3 regions of the Alistipes sp. ZOR0009 genome follow, and region 1 is predicted to be linked to each of the others. Evidence: riboswitches for the same ligand, from Rfam matches in the RefSeq annotation. Region 1 holds a riboswitch; each other region holds the start of a gene.
The links. A riboswitch is a leader RNA that binds a small molecule or an ion and turns the genes downstream of it on or off. The one in region 1 is predicted to bind cobalamin.

Region 2: it holds a riboswitch for cobalamin, as region 1 does, so the genes downstream of both, L990_RS14430 (TonB-dependent receptor) here and L990_RS11145 (TonB-dependent receptor plug domain-containing protein) in region 1, are expected to answer to the same signal.
Region 3: it holds a riboswitch for cobalamin, as region 1 does, so the genes downstream of both, L990_RS20110 (hypothetical protein) here and L990_RS11145 (TonB-dependent receptor plug domain-containing protein) in region 1, are expected to answer to the same signal.

The regions. Positions count from the first base shown of each region.
Region 1 covers NZ_JTLD01000034.1:48,537-53,269, reverse strand. Annotated here, with positions in the region: gene L990_RS11150 (DUF5074 domain-containing protein) at 1-710, opposite strand, end outside; gene L990_RS11145 (TonB-dependent receptor plug domain-containing protein) at 729-2,618, opposite strand; cobalamin riboswitch at 2,731-2,925, opposite strand; gene L990_RS19245 (S4 domain-containing protein) at 3,345-3,791, shown strand; gene L990_RS11135 (adenosylcobinamide-GDP ribazoletransferase) at 3,845-4,594, shown strand; gene L990_RS11130 (hypothetical protein) at 4,674-4,733, shown strand, end outside.
Region 2 covers NZ_JTLD01000052.1:48,854-53,586, reverse strand. Annotated here, with positions in the region: gene L990_RS14440 (hypothetical protein) at 1-13, shown strand, start outside; gene L990_RS14435 (retropepsin-like aspartic protease) at 403-1,695, opposite strand; cobalamin riboswitch at 2,186-2,381, shown strand; gene L990_RS14430 (TonB-dependent receptor) at 2,493-4,733, shown strand, end outside.
Region 3 covers NZ_JTLD01000061.1:8,560-13,292, forward strand. Annotated here, with positions in the region: gene L990_RS15245 (acetyl/propionyl/methylcrotonyl-CoA carboxylase subunit alpha) at 1-35, opposite strand, end outside; gene L990_RS15250 (acyl-CoA carboxylase subunit beta) at 47-1,588, opposite strand; gene L990_RS20110 (hypothetical protein) at 1,599-1,814, opposite strand; cobalamin riboswitch at 1,916-2,120, opposite strand; gene L990_RS15255 (trimeric intracellular cation channel family protein) at 2,157-2,780, opposite strand; gene L990_RS15260 (TIGR03915 family putative DNA repair protein) at 2,936-3,730, opposite strand; gene L990_RS15265 (putative DNA modification/repair radical SAM protein) at 3,866-4,733, opposite strand, start outside.

The DNA.
Region 1 (4,733 bases):
AGAGAAGAATTTGTGTTTTTGCTAGCATCGTTCCAGTCTTGGAATCCAGAGCAAATAACCCAGACATCACCATTAATGTCTTTTGCAAACATACGAGGGATATCTCCTACAGTTACAGTTTTTACAACTGTTTCTGTTTTAAGATCAACTATGGAAACGGTATTGTTGTTGCCTCCCATTCCACTACTGTTGGCAACAAACAATTTATCCCCAATAAGAAGAAGACCTTCTGGATCGACACCTACCTTTATGCTTTTAATAACCTTGTTTGAGGCTAAATCAATCACAACAATGGCATCATTATTCCATTCAGATACATATCCTTTCCCATTATAAACTTCCATATAACGAGGACTTCCTAGGTCTTCGATAGTTGCTTTTGATTTGAAGGTTTTAAGACTGGCAATTTCAATAGTTCCAGGGACATTCATGATGAAATATCCTAAACTATCAACAATTTTCATGCTCTGAAGAATATCTCCCATAGTACGTCCGTTTACCTTGGCGAATATGTCGTTTCCTACAGAATCTTTTTTCTCGAAATAGAGAGAAACACTAGCCGTTTTACTTCCCCAACTTCCTTCATTAGTTATAATCATGTCGTAAGGAAGATTAAACTTGATGGGCTCTGTAGATGGGCTATCCTTTTCGCAGCTGGTAAGCGAAGCTGCCGAAGCAAAAAGCAGGGCAGCAAACAAAAATTTTCTCATTGTTGTTGATTTATTTAGTTACTGATTTTCTCCAAGTTGAAGCGCTATCCCTATTTGGTAGGTTAGTAGCGGCATGGCATAGCTACGTTGCACCACGTAACTTCCGTTCCACACATTATCTATTCGTGCAAATGCGCGAATGGTGTATCCTTTTACTATTATGCTTTTTTCGGCTGAAATATTCGCTAGAGAGTAGGGGTTGAGCCATTCGCTACGATCATCCTTGTAAAACCTTCGGCCAACATAGCTTTGCGTGTACCTAATGCGAAAGTTTTGGTAGTCGGCATATATCGATGCTGCTGCTTTATAGCGAGGAACGTAGAAAAGTTGCTTCCCTTTATCTTGAGAATCATTGGTTTGGTCGGTTGTAAAGGTTATCGATCCAGATAAATCGGCTCCAACGGTAATTTTACTCCATCTTTTTTTGATTGTAGCAGCACCTTCTGCGCCTCTCGACCATACTTTTTTGTAGTTAACGGGACTCCAGAACCCATTTTCTTGTGGTTTCCACAAAATCCAGTTGCTTACCGTATTATTAAAGGCAGCAACCTTGATAGAGAAAAGGTAATCGTTCTTTACGAGGAGGTAATCAAGGTTTGCCTCTTGGCTATAGCCTGTTTCTGGCTTAAGATCGGGATTTCCGCCAGGTACCCAGTATAAATCGTTGAAGGAAGGTAGCCGATAGTTTCGAGAAGCGTTAGCCCTGAAGTAAAGACCCTTTAGTAGGCGAAGCTGTAGCCCTAATGAGCCTGTAATAGGCGTTGTTTCTCCTTTCACCGCTTCATATCTAACGCTTGCAAAAGCATCTAGGAGCTCATTTGGTGTTTTATACCTATAAACTGCGGACATTGCAGGGCGAAGTCGGCTCTTTGTATTCTTATAGTTTGTGGAATTTACCCTTTCTAGGTTGGTATAAATTCCACCTTCGATTGTTTGGTTGCTGTTTAAGCGAAAAATGGCTTCGCCTTCGAGCTGTGCTGTTAACGATCGGTGGTCGGAGTTGGCTCCATAGGGATCCCTGTAGGCTTGCCAATCATTAAATAGCGCAGATTTTATATTAAAATCAATGTTTTTTCTATTTGCCTGCCATTGTGTTGATATTCTAGAAAAAGTATAGTAGTCGTGCTGCTTACTTTTTGTCTGTCCAATGATGGGCGGATAGCGATTAAACGCATCTTGTCCCCAATAGGAGACTACCAGCTTATCTTTTTCGGTAAGCGCAAAGGTTGCTGTTTGCATTAAGCCTGCTTTGCGGTAGTTTGAGTTATTTTGGCGGAAGAGATTGTTTTGATCATCGCGGTACTTGTAGTTATTTTGGGCTTCTGTGTAGAATAGGCGGGAGGATAGAGCTACTTTTTTAGAACTGTAGCTGTATTTTGCCGCGGTGTAAGTTAGCCCATAGCTGCCAACCGATTGAAAAAATTCGCCACTATGGCCTCTTCCAAAATCTAACGTATTATCGAGATGGATTACACCTCCAATAGCACCACTTCCAAATAGGGCGCCATTCCCTCCCTGCTGAACGGCGATTTGATCGACAAAAAAGGTGGGGATATTTCCGAAATTTACACCACCATTCATGGTGCTTTGCAGGTTTATGCCATTCCAAAGTACGGCAGTGTGGGCAGCACTTAAGCCTCGCATAGAAACTGTTGAGGTAGCCCCCGGTCCGTAGGTATTTATGCTAATATTTGACTGGGACGAAAGCATATCAGAAAGAAGTAGGCTTTTCCCTTGCTGTATTTCGCCGGATGAAATTACCTTCATTGATAATCCAGACGAGTACCGTTTAAGTTTGGAGTTAACCACAACCTCTTTGAGGCGAACTGTGTCGGAAATGTTTGTTTTAGCAGGCGTGTTTTCGCCGGCTACGGAGAGAGCGCCTAAAAGCAGAAAGTTAAGCAGCATGCTTTACAAATGATTAAAATCGTTAGCGATTCAACCATTTATAAGCCAGCGGAAATAAAGAGAGAGCAGTAATATTTTTGAGGATATTACATCAAGCCTTTTATCCGAAAGCTATAAATGTTTGCATTCTGGCAGGTCTTCTGGCTTGTTCCCCTTTTGCTCGCCTTCCCATCATCAAGAAATGACAGTGGCCTGGATGGTTGCAAAAGGTTTGGATAGAACTTACAGCAGCGGTAACTGCTCGGGATTTACACCCGATTCCCTTTTCACTCCGTTTGAGGCGGAGACCAAAACTGGCGCAAATATAAATATTATTATAAAAGGGATATTCTGTTAAGCTGTTTTTTTAGAAGGATAGTCCGCTTTAACAGACGAAATGGACAAAAAAAAAGATCTTTTTCATACTTTTTTTGATTTGCTCTTTGATATGATATATAAGCGTTTATATTTGTAAGGCATTATTCAGAAACAGATGCAGGGTTTGAGGCGAAAGCCGAGAGCCTTGCATCTTTGTTTTTTGTGTAAGCCGCAATAGTATTAAATAATGTATAGCGGTTTTATTGCGGTTGTAAAGGGAAAACGGACAATTTAGTCCTGCTTATGGGACCTTTTGGTGGGGTTATAGGGCAGCCTGTGGGCGATGCTGCAGAGGTTAGGCTGAAATTATAACAATAATTCATTACCTTCGTGGCGTAATGTGCTCAATCACATTTGTAATATAAAGTTATGCGCCAAAGTAAAAAGGATGCAGTTCGTTTAAATAAGCTGATTAGCGAGGCTGGCTTTTGCTCTCGTCGTGAGGCCGATTTGCTTATAGAGCAGGAGAGGGTTACCGTAAACAGTCATACTGCAAAACCTGGGGATAGAGCGTTTAAGACGGATTTCATTAAGATAGACGGGGAGCCGCTTCGTTTTATTGAGAAAACCGTTTACGTAAAACCAAAACCTGAGTTTGCCTCGAAGCGAATTACCCGCAATTTGGGAAAGGCAAAGCCACAGCCCGAAAAGCAGGAGGAAAAAAAGGCTCGTAAGGAGCCACTATCAGCCGATAAGGCGCCCAAAAAGGAGAAACCACAAGCCTCTAAGGCTAAGCCCGCAGCGAAAACTGCCACTAAAGGGGAGCAACCTAAGAGTGGTGCGGCTAAGCTGTGGTTCTCGAGACGTAAAAAGTAACGGATACGTATAAATAACAAACAGCTGGGGTTAAGAAGTAACTGTCTTGCGAAATGTTCCGACGAATAGCAGCCGCAATATCGCTTTTTACTCGTATTCCTATCGCTCGATGGGCTACCATTTCGCATAGCGACTACGGACAAACGGCTCCCTACTATCCCATAACAGGATGGGTGGTAGGCGGGTTGACAGCTCTTGCCTTTTACCTTATAGACTACCTGTTTACGCAGCCTGTTACGGTAGCAATAACGCTAACATTCTCCGTTTTTTTGACGGGCGGATTGCAGGAAGGGGGGATAGCCTACTTTTTCGATAACTTAGGAGGACGACATGGCCAGCGCTTTTATAATCGCAACCGTTCTGATAAGTCTATCGGCATACAGGGGATTTTAGCCGTTGCGCTAAACCTGATTTTACAGTTTGCCATTCTTCAGGAGATGAGTCCTGCGCTTGTTCCTTGGGTTATACTGGTTGGCGATTCGTTGGCTAGGCTTTCTGCAATAACGCTTGTTGATACCAACCGATATTTTAGGCCTAAAGAAGGCTACAACACGGCTCCTGTTTTTCATAAGCTGGGGATTGACGGTTGGCTGGTGGCTTTGACGATAGGTCTGCTGCCATTTTTGCTGATCTTAAGACCAAAACTTTGGGTTGCGATTATCCCCGTAATAGCTGCGCGTATTGTTTTGGGATTCTTCTTTAAGAGAATACGAGGAGGTATTAACTTCGAGGAGTGTATGGCCACTCAGCAGTTTTGTTTGGTCTCCTTCTATCTGGGTATTTCTGCCATTCCGAACATTTAGCCCTTTTAATGGTTATAAGTGCCATCGATTGCTAATTCTTACTATCTTTAACGCTACATACATCAGCTGAAATTAAGGTATGTTTGCTACAGGAATTTTTGCACATAGCTTTTTGCTTCCATTTATCGGCATCTTGGTG
Region 2 (4,733 bases), on a different contig from region 1:
TATTGCTAGATAAGACGAATAAATGCACCGGGTCCATCTGCATTTAGCTACGCTGAGCTCGGTTGGCTACGCTGCTCTCCATTTCGTTGCGAGTCGTTTCGGTTGCAATGGCGTCGAACATAAGTAATGGTTTTCATTAGCGCAGCCACTACCACGGTTGCGCTTTGTTTTTTAGTTACTTTTGATTGCGGTCTGAACCGATCGCTTTGGGCGAGTTCGGCGTAGCCAACCCGTTACCTAGCCTCGCTTGCTGATTTATAATATGGCTAGCGGGGAAATAGGATGAGGCTGCATTGCCAATCTCTATAGGCATCGATAATAAGGTGACTATTCAAATAGCCGCTTTATTATGATGGTTGGTGAACCTAGTTTCGTCGGCATAAATAGTTTAGTCTGCAATGGCTACTTTTCGATGGTTAAGAACATTTTATTGTAGTTTATGGTGACTTTTCGGAATAGGTTAATAAAATCCATTCCCATCGATCCATCCTCATCTTTTTGCACTTTAGTAACTGTTTGGGGGGCAACCGCAATGTTCGTTAATTCGAATGCTGTTCCACTAACGGTTAGCGGGATATGTGCTAACCGAATAATATTAACGGTTTGCATGGCTCCAAATCCGCCTCCTCGATATGTGTCTTTAGTCCCCTTGCTGTCAATCATCTTCTTATGTCTGAGATAGTAGGGGTTAAATAGATCTCCTTTTACGTCACCTGTGTCGAAGTGGAATATCAGCCGTTCGTCTCCCGAGTATGCCTTTAGGTACGATTGGCCTTCGTCAAGCATCAGGTTGCGACCTGTTGGTGGTAGGCTGCTTTGCTGGAGAGGGAAAATAACTTTCCCATCGCGCGGATAGAGCTGCGTCTCGCCAACCATCCGAATAAAATCAAGCCCCAGTATGGCATCTATCTGATACACGGTATCAACTTCTGGGTTGGAAGGTATGATGGTAAAAATGGGATGCTTAAAGGCGATATCTCCAACCATTATGCTATCTACGGTTCCACATCTACCGGTTCCACTACCTACACCTTCAATATGCATCGAATCGCGGACTGTTCGAAAGCCTATTTCAGCTGCCAGCCGTTCTGAAACAGCCGATGAACTTGCACCGGTATCAAAGATAAAGGGGTAGGTTTTTCCGTGTATGGTAACAGGTACAAACATCAGCATGCCTCTTCCTGCTTTTTTGATGCTCAGCGGAAGTTCGGTGTCTCTATTTGGCCGAATAATCTCGGGCTTCTGCTCGTTACGTACCTCGTTATAGTAATTTGCTAGCTGGGTATAGAAGGAGAAGTTCTCCTTTCTTGCTGCTTCAGGTATTTGATCGAGAAAGCGGTAGAGAAGATCTGCACTCTGGGCATAGCAGCCTTGTTCCCCAAGTATTTTACTCTTAAATAGTACCATGCTGCAAACATTCGAAGATCCTAACTCGCTTTGGCAGTGGGCAAGGAGGGAGTCTATGCCAGTAAGTGCCTTTTGCGGTTGATTGAAACGTATATTAATCATTACTTCTGAAAGACCTTTAAGAACAGGTGTCTGAATTTTGTCCTTCATCTTTGGGTAGTCTTCCTCCAGCGCAAACCAGCTATTTTGGTTCAGATGGTTTATTATTCGTTTATCTGCCGATTCTTGGGCCTTAGCACCTGTTGTCGAAAGAAAAAGAGCAAGTAAGCAAACGATGGTAATCCTCATGTTTTTTAGGTTTGGTAGTTAGATTTTTCTTTATGTAAGGTTGACTTGCAAAGTATTCTATCTAGCAAATCGCAATTCTACTTCGAGCGAGATGTTTTTCGAATGGTTAAATTTTAGCATGCTTATAGTAGGATTACGATTTAAAAGATGGTTTGCAAATTAGCGTTTATCCTTTCTTTTGGGCATTTGTAGCGCTAAATAATACCTTCGAAAAAAGTGTTTTGCAACAGTTGTTGGCCCTGTGGTTAGCCTTTTGCCATATTACGGTAGCTGGTTTGTATTAACCATCCAAAATGGTTTGGAACTGTCCTTGCTACGGCTAAATAGCGATAGGCACATTTGCTTATATCTTTTTTTGTCGGCTTACCTCCTTTTTTGCATTTGCCTACCCTGCTGTTTCGATGGTAGTTTAGAGTTTATTGGATAGCTGTCGGCAGCCAATGTAAGTCGTCTTTCCGAAAAGAGGCGCTTGTTTGCATGTTAAAATCCATTACATTTGCCCCCGATTGGTAATTGGGTGTTTTACGATGCCCAATGTAAGGGAATCCAGCGTAAATCTGGAACTGTACCCGCAGCTGTAAATTCTCACCTAGTGTGCCGGAATATCTTAGCCACTGTTCGTGCCGAACGGGAAGGCTTCCGGTACGAGAAAAGTCAGAAGACCTACCAGTAAGGAACTCAAAAAGACATAATGGATTCCGGGATTTGAGGATTATGTCGGTTCAACTTAGCATTTCATTCTCCGTTGTTGGCGATTATTTGCTATTCGTTTATGATCATATTTTTTACTACTAGCTATGCGAAACATTAGCGTGTTTCTTGTAATCCTACTTTTAGGTGCTAGCCATGTCCTGTTTGCACAGAATGGTGTGGTTAAGGGTAGGGTTACCGATAAGGATACCCATCAGCCATTACGGGGGGCTTCTATTTTGGTAGATAGCCTATCTAGGGGTGTTGTCACCAACGATAGGGGGGAGTTTATCCTGCCCAACATTCCTAACGGCAAGCATCTTCTTTCCATCTCGTACACGGGCTATACCTCTCAGATGTACTCCATTACAGGCGAAAAGATGTTCCCCTTTGTGAATATCGAGCTTAAAACCAGCGTAAGCGAGCTTACCGAGGTGGTTATCACCGGAACGGGAACGCCGCACTACCTTAAGAGCGCCCCCGTACAAACCGAGGTGTTTTCTCAAAAGGCGCTTGATAGCTTTGGAGCTGGAAGCGTGGAGAGCTTGTTGGCTGGACTAAGCTCCTCCTTCACCTTCAGCTCCAATGCAATGGGAACCTTTATGCGCCTCAACGGACTTGGCAACGAGTATATTCTGGTGCTGCTTAACGGTAGGCGATTGTATGGCGATGTGGGCAGCCAAAATGATCTAAGTAGGATCGATCCAGCAACAATAGAGCGGGTGGAGATTGTAAAGGGGGCATCGTCGTCGTTGTACGGTTCGGATGCCATTGCTGGGGTGGTAAATATTATTACCAAAAGGAGCAGCAGCCCGTTTGTGGCCAGCAACGTAACCCGGATTGGCTCGTACGGGGAGTGGCTGCAAAGTAATACGGTGGGAGTCTCGAAGGGGAAGCTGCAGCTTACCACCACCTTTAACCGTAAGCAGCAGGATGGGTGGCAGAATAGCCGCTTCGAAATAGATAGGAAGGGAACGCCGAGCAATCCGTCCGACGATGTGCTGGTGCCAACCTTTACCTTAACCAAGAATCCAACAACCAGCATCAGCATAAAGCAGGGTATAAGCCATCAAGCTACCGCACGGTTGTCGGTTAATGCCGATGCCGATCTCTCGTACCGTAAGGTGTCTCCTCCCATACGGGCAAAGGGGTATCAGTTTCTTTACCACAACCAATCGTACGCGGTGGGGGCTAAGTACCTGCTTAAGGGTAATGGTCATGTAACGGTTGATGCTACCTACGACCGCTTTAGGTACCTCTACCAGTACGACATGAAGTATAACGTAAATCAGATAAACAGCAAGGGCGAGGCGCAGTTTATCACCTACTATCCTGGCGACCGCTCGCTAAATAACGATCAGCAGAAGATGACCGTAAACGGGCGTTTGGTTTACAGGCCCAATACGGTGCACAGCGTGGTGGCTGGTGTCGAAGGCGAGATGGAGTGGATGGAGGCCCCCTTCCGCCTTAAGGAGGGGACGGTGAATGGCTACATGGCAGCCGTATACGTGCAGGATGAGGTGGCCTTCTCCTCTAAGCTTGTGGCAACCGTGGGTGGCCGAATGCTGCACCATAGCGAATTTGGGCAGAAGTTTACGCCCAAAATATCGCTAATGTATAGGATGGGTGATTTTAACCTGCGCGGCACCTATGCCAGCGGCTTTAAAACGCCAACACTAAAGGAGCTAAACTACCGCTACGAGCGCGAGGATATGGGAGCCTACCGTCTTTACTTGGGGAATCCTAAGCTTAAGCCTCAGACATCGAACTACTACTCTGCTGCCGTAGAGTACAACGCCAAGGTGGTTGTTGCCAGCGTTACGGCCTACAGCAACTGCTTAAACGATATGATTGAGTACAGGGCCATTGCCACTTCGCGCGAAGATGCCGAACGCGGAGTGGAGGAGACAAAGCAGTATGGCAACATTGCCAATGCGCGCATACTTGGCGTGGATGCTCTGCTAAACCTTAAGATGGGAAAGCATTGGCTTTTGGGAGGAGGCTACAGCTACACCGATGGGGTTAACCTAACCGAATCGTGCCGATTAAAAGGTTCGGCTCTGCATAGCGTAAACGTTAAATGCCTATGGCAAACGGCCTGGTCCAAGTATAAGCTCAATGTTGGGCTGTTTGGCGATGCCCTTACCCGGCAGTATGGCGATGCCCTCTCCGAAAACTACTACGATCGTCAGGCGGCAGATGGCTACATGCTTTGGCGAGTTAATACGGTGCACGGCTTTACGCTCAGTAGGCGCCTAAAGGCCGAGGCGGCCTGTGGGGTCGAAAATATCCTCGACTACAAGGAGGATAAGCCGTATGGCTCGTCGTACGGGACTACAACGCCCGGT
Region 3 (4,733 bases), on a different contig from region 1:
CCTCTATTGGCAATAAGTATCGATTTTGGTAACATTTTACGTTGGTTTAAAGTGGGATGTTGCCGTGCTTACGGGGCGATTTGTCCATGTACTTGTTGCGAAGTAGGTCAAATGCCGAGATAAGCTTATCGCGGGTGATGGCCGGATCGATTACCTCGTCAATATACCCGAGCTCATCAGCAATGTAGGGGTTAGCTACCTCCTCCTTGTATTGGGCAATAAGCTGCTGCTTGAGCTGCTCTGGATTTTCAGCGCTTTCAATCTCCCTGCGGTTAAGTATCTTCACGGCACTTTCTGGTCCCATTACGGCCACCTCGGCGGTAGGCCATGCAAAGTTGAAATCTCCTCCAATATTGATGCTGTTCATTACAATGTAGGCTCCTCCGTAAGCTTTGCGGATGATAACCGTAACTTTAGGCACCGAAGCTTCTCCAAATGCGTATAGCAGCTTTGCTCCGTGGCGTATTAGCCCCGCATGCTCCTGCTCCGAGCCTGGTAGGAATCCAGGGACATCTTCCAGAACCAGCAGCGGAATATTGAAGGCATCGCAGAAGCGGACAAAACGCGCAGCCTTCATGGCCGAGTTCGTATCCAGCACCCCTGCTAAAACTTTAGGTTGGTTAGCCACAATACCTATCACCTGTCCATTTAGTCGGCCAAAGGCTGTGATGATGTTGGCTGCATAGAGCTCAGAAACCTCAAAAAGGCTATCCTGATCGATGATATTCTCGATAATTTCAAGCATATCGTATGGCCTGATTGATTCGTCAGGAATAATTAGGCTTAGCTTTTCTGGTTTCTCGGGGGCGTATACGGGCGAGCTGTCGAATGGCGCTAGTTCGATGTTGTTTGAGGGAAGGTAGCGTAGCAGCTTGCGTACACCCAGCAGGGTATGCTCCTCGTCGTCGTAAACAAACTGGGCAACGCCGCTTTTGCTCGCATGTACGTCTGCTCCTCCCAGCTGCTCGAAGGTTATCTCCTCGTTGAGTACCTCCTTAACCACCTCTGGACCCGTAACGAACATCTGAGCGGTATGTCGGGTCATAAAGATGAAGTCGGTGAGGGCAGGAGAGTAAACGGCGCCACCTGCTGCTGGACCCAGAATTACGGATATTTGCGGAATGATGCCCGACGATTTTATGTTGTTCAGAAAGATGCCTGCATATCCGGCAAGGCTTGCTATTCCTTCCTGTATTCTTGCTCCACCCGAGTCGATTAGCCCAACTATAGGATGTCCCATTTTTCGGGCCATCCCTTGCACCTTGATAATTTTTTGGGCGTGCGTGGCTCCTAGTGAGCCTCCCATAAAGTTGAAATCCTGCGCGTAGGCGAATACTTTCCGCCCATTTATCTTCCCATGACCGCAAATAAGGCCATCTCCAAATGGGGCTCCTTTTTTTGAGTTGAACGGACGGGCATAGGCGTCAAGTTCCTCGAATGTACCCTTGTCGAAAAGGATGTCGAGGCGTTCCTTGGCCGTTAATTTCCCCTTTTTGTGCTGTTTTTGCTTGTACTGCTCGTCGTACTGCTTGTCGAGCATCTCTTTTCTGCGGACAAATCGTTCAAACGGTGTTCTATTGTCTTGCATGATCTGTAAGTTATATCTCAACGATAGTTGAGCACGTTGCTTCTCTTTGTTTTATATTCTCAGGAAGAGGGAGATATCCCTTGTCAAAAGCCATTATTCCAATAGCCTTAAACAATGCAGGAGGAGAGTTGTTTACGCCTGACAGTTTTTTTCTGATAGCGGCATTCGGCATTCCTGTCGTTGTAGGGATGCAAAACGTCTCTGCGGATGTGTGATCTTTTCGCATATTTGTCGTGCTTTGGTTGGTTATCCGATTTGGTTGCACGACAATAGAGGATGGCAGCAATGTCTGCTGCTTTTACTTCCTTATACCCATTCGCCGTAGGCCAAAATCGGAGTTGCCTAGGCAGGTCTTCTGACTCATCCACCTTTAAAACCTTCCCATAGAGCGATCTACAGTGGTATATTTTTAAAGGCATGCGATCTTTATGCAAGATCTGGATTTACAGCAGCGGGAACTGTTGCCGGATTTCACGGCATTCCCTTTTAATCCCTTGGGTAATCCTAAGGAACCTAAGCGGCGCAAATATTGTCTTTTTTTGAAGAAATTACAAGTCGTGATGCCGAATTAAAGCTGCTTCGACTGGTCGAACTGCACTCGAGGTAGTGAAAACTTGTACTTTATGGATATTACTCTAATGGCAATAATTATAAGTATTGTAACAATCTGGTTTGTCTCGATAGGGATTCCTGTGCGCTGTAGGCCTAGGTAGGCGATGGCGCCAACAAGGCAGGCGGTTGCGTAAATTTCCTTTTTAAAGATTAGCGGCACCTCGTTGTTGAGGGTGTCGCGAATAACTCCTCCTGCTACGGCGGTTAGTATTCCCATAATGATGGCTACAGGCGTGTTGATGCCGTTAGATAGCGCTTTCTCTACCCCAATAATGGTGAATACTCCAATACCTATCGTGTCGAATAGGAATAGCGTTTTGCGGAAGCGGAATACCTGCTCCTTTATTAGGAATGTTATGGCTACAGCTAGTAAAATTACGTAGATGTAGTCCATCGAGGTGGTCCAGCTTACGGGATGTATGCCAATCATCATATCACGAAGCGTTCCTCCTCCGATTGCTGTGACGAATCCGATAAATGCAGCACCAAAAAGGTCGAGACGTTTTTGACCTGCAGCAATGGTTCCGCTGATGGCAAATACGAATGTTCCGATTAAATCGAGTAGGTAGAAAAAGTTCATGATGGTTGAATTGAAGTGCAAATATAGGTTTATTCTATTTTGCGTTTTTGTGTAATTAAGCAATGCTCTTGCCAAAATGTTGATTGCTAGCCGCTGTTGGTGTGCGGTAGGTAGAATTCTTTGCTTAAATTAAAAGAATAAACAGTACTTAACGCTTACAAGGGGCGCTTTTTCTCGGTAAGGTACTTCCAGAAGCGTTTCGGCATAAAGTTTTGCTGCAGCTTCATGTTCTTGCGTTCCTTTATGGCTATCTGCTTAAAAAAGACCTGCCACAACCGCTGGTACTCAACCTCGCTTTCGGCGACAACCTCAGCCGATAGCCTCCCGGTTTCGGCGCTGAAGGTAGGCTCGTCTATGGTGATAAGGGCAACATCTTTCCCATCGAAATGGGCTCCGTAGCTGCGTGCCGTATCGTAAATCACCCAAGGTTGGTCGGAAAATCGATCCTTAAAGTGCGATACTATTATTTTTAGCACGTCGTACTGTGGCGCTATGGGGGCAAAGTAGGTGCCGTCTTTAGCCTGCTCGAAGCGGATAAACATGAGCATCCGATGCGCCTCGCGGGTTACCTTGCGCTGCATCTGTCTTACGCGAAGAACGTACCCTTCACCCATCATTCCCGATACATCGCGCTTCACCCTAAAAAGCAGCTGTAGGTAGCGCAGGATATCCGTATCTACCTGAGGTGCGCACGAGGTGTGCGCGTGGTACAGCATGTCGGCTGTAGCCATGCCCCCGTAGCTGCAGATGCCGTTGAGTACGCGCTCGCTTTTGTAGCTCTCTGCGGTAAGGTTTACCTGGTTGCCGAATAGTACCGATTGCCGATCGGAGGTGATGCACGAAACGGCCAGCTTCTGGTCGTAAATGTCGAAGATGGCGGAAAGTAGCCCTTCGAAGGTGCCATCGTACACGACAATCGTTTCGTTTTTGGAGCTGTTTTGTGGGAGCATGGGGCGTATTGGATGGTATGTGCTGCGCTTTAAGGGAGTAAGGAGGCCAGAAGCGTAAGTTTCGCGTCTTAGCTGCTGGCCTCCTTTGTCAATCAGAGAGAAATAAGGGTTTTATCATGTAAAGGGGTATTCCCTTTAAAATAGCGTTAGCTGTAGCGGTTTGGCCACCGCTGCATCGTGTATAATCAGCGACTTTAGCGTGTCGGGCTGGTAGTCTGTCAGAATGGTGGACGTAGGCAGCTCGTTGCAGGTGATAAAGTACTTGGCACGGCGCATCACCACCCCAATTTTCTTCAGGTTGTCGCTGTTGAGGCGGCGGTAGCGGCGCGCCTCGACGATCATTTTTGCCGAGCGCACCCCGATTCCCGGAACTCGAAGCAGCATCTCGTAGTCTGCCGTGTTGACGTCGATGGGGAAGATTTCGGGGTGGCGCAGGGCGTAGGCTGCTTTTGGGTCTATATCTAAGTCAAGGTTTGGGCTTCCCGCATCCACCAGCTCGTCAACATTAAAATGGTAGAAGCGCAGCAGCCAGTCGGCCTGGTAAAGCCGGTTCTCCCGCTTCAAGGGCGGTGCGGTAGCTGCTGGTAGCCGCTTATCGTACTCGTTGGTGGGCAGGTATCCCGAGTAGTACACGCGCTTCAGCTTGGCCCCCGTGTAAAGTCCAGAGGCTAGGTGAAGGATGTCGGAGTCGGTCTCGCTGGTGGCGCCAACTATCATTTGGGTGCTCTGTCCGCCTGGCGTATAGGTTGGTGCCGATCGAAAAAGGCGGCGCTCATCCTTGCTGGCAATAATCTTATCCTTAATGTACAGCATCGGGTGGATGATGCTCGCATGATCCTTCTCGGGGGCGAGATATTTCAGCCCGTTATCGGTGGGGATCTCGATGTTTACGCTCATACGGTCGGCAAAAAGGCCAGCCTCGTTAAGCAGCTCGGGCGATGCGCCCGGTATGGCCTTTATATGGATATATCCGTTAAACTTATGGTCGGTGCGCAGCTTGCGC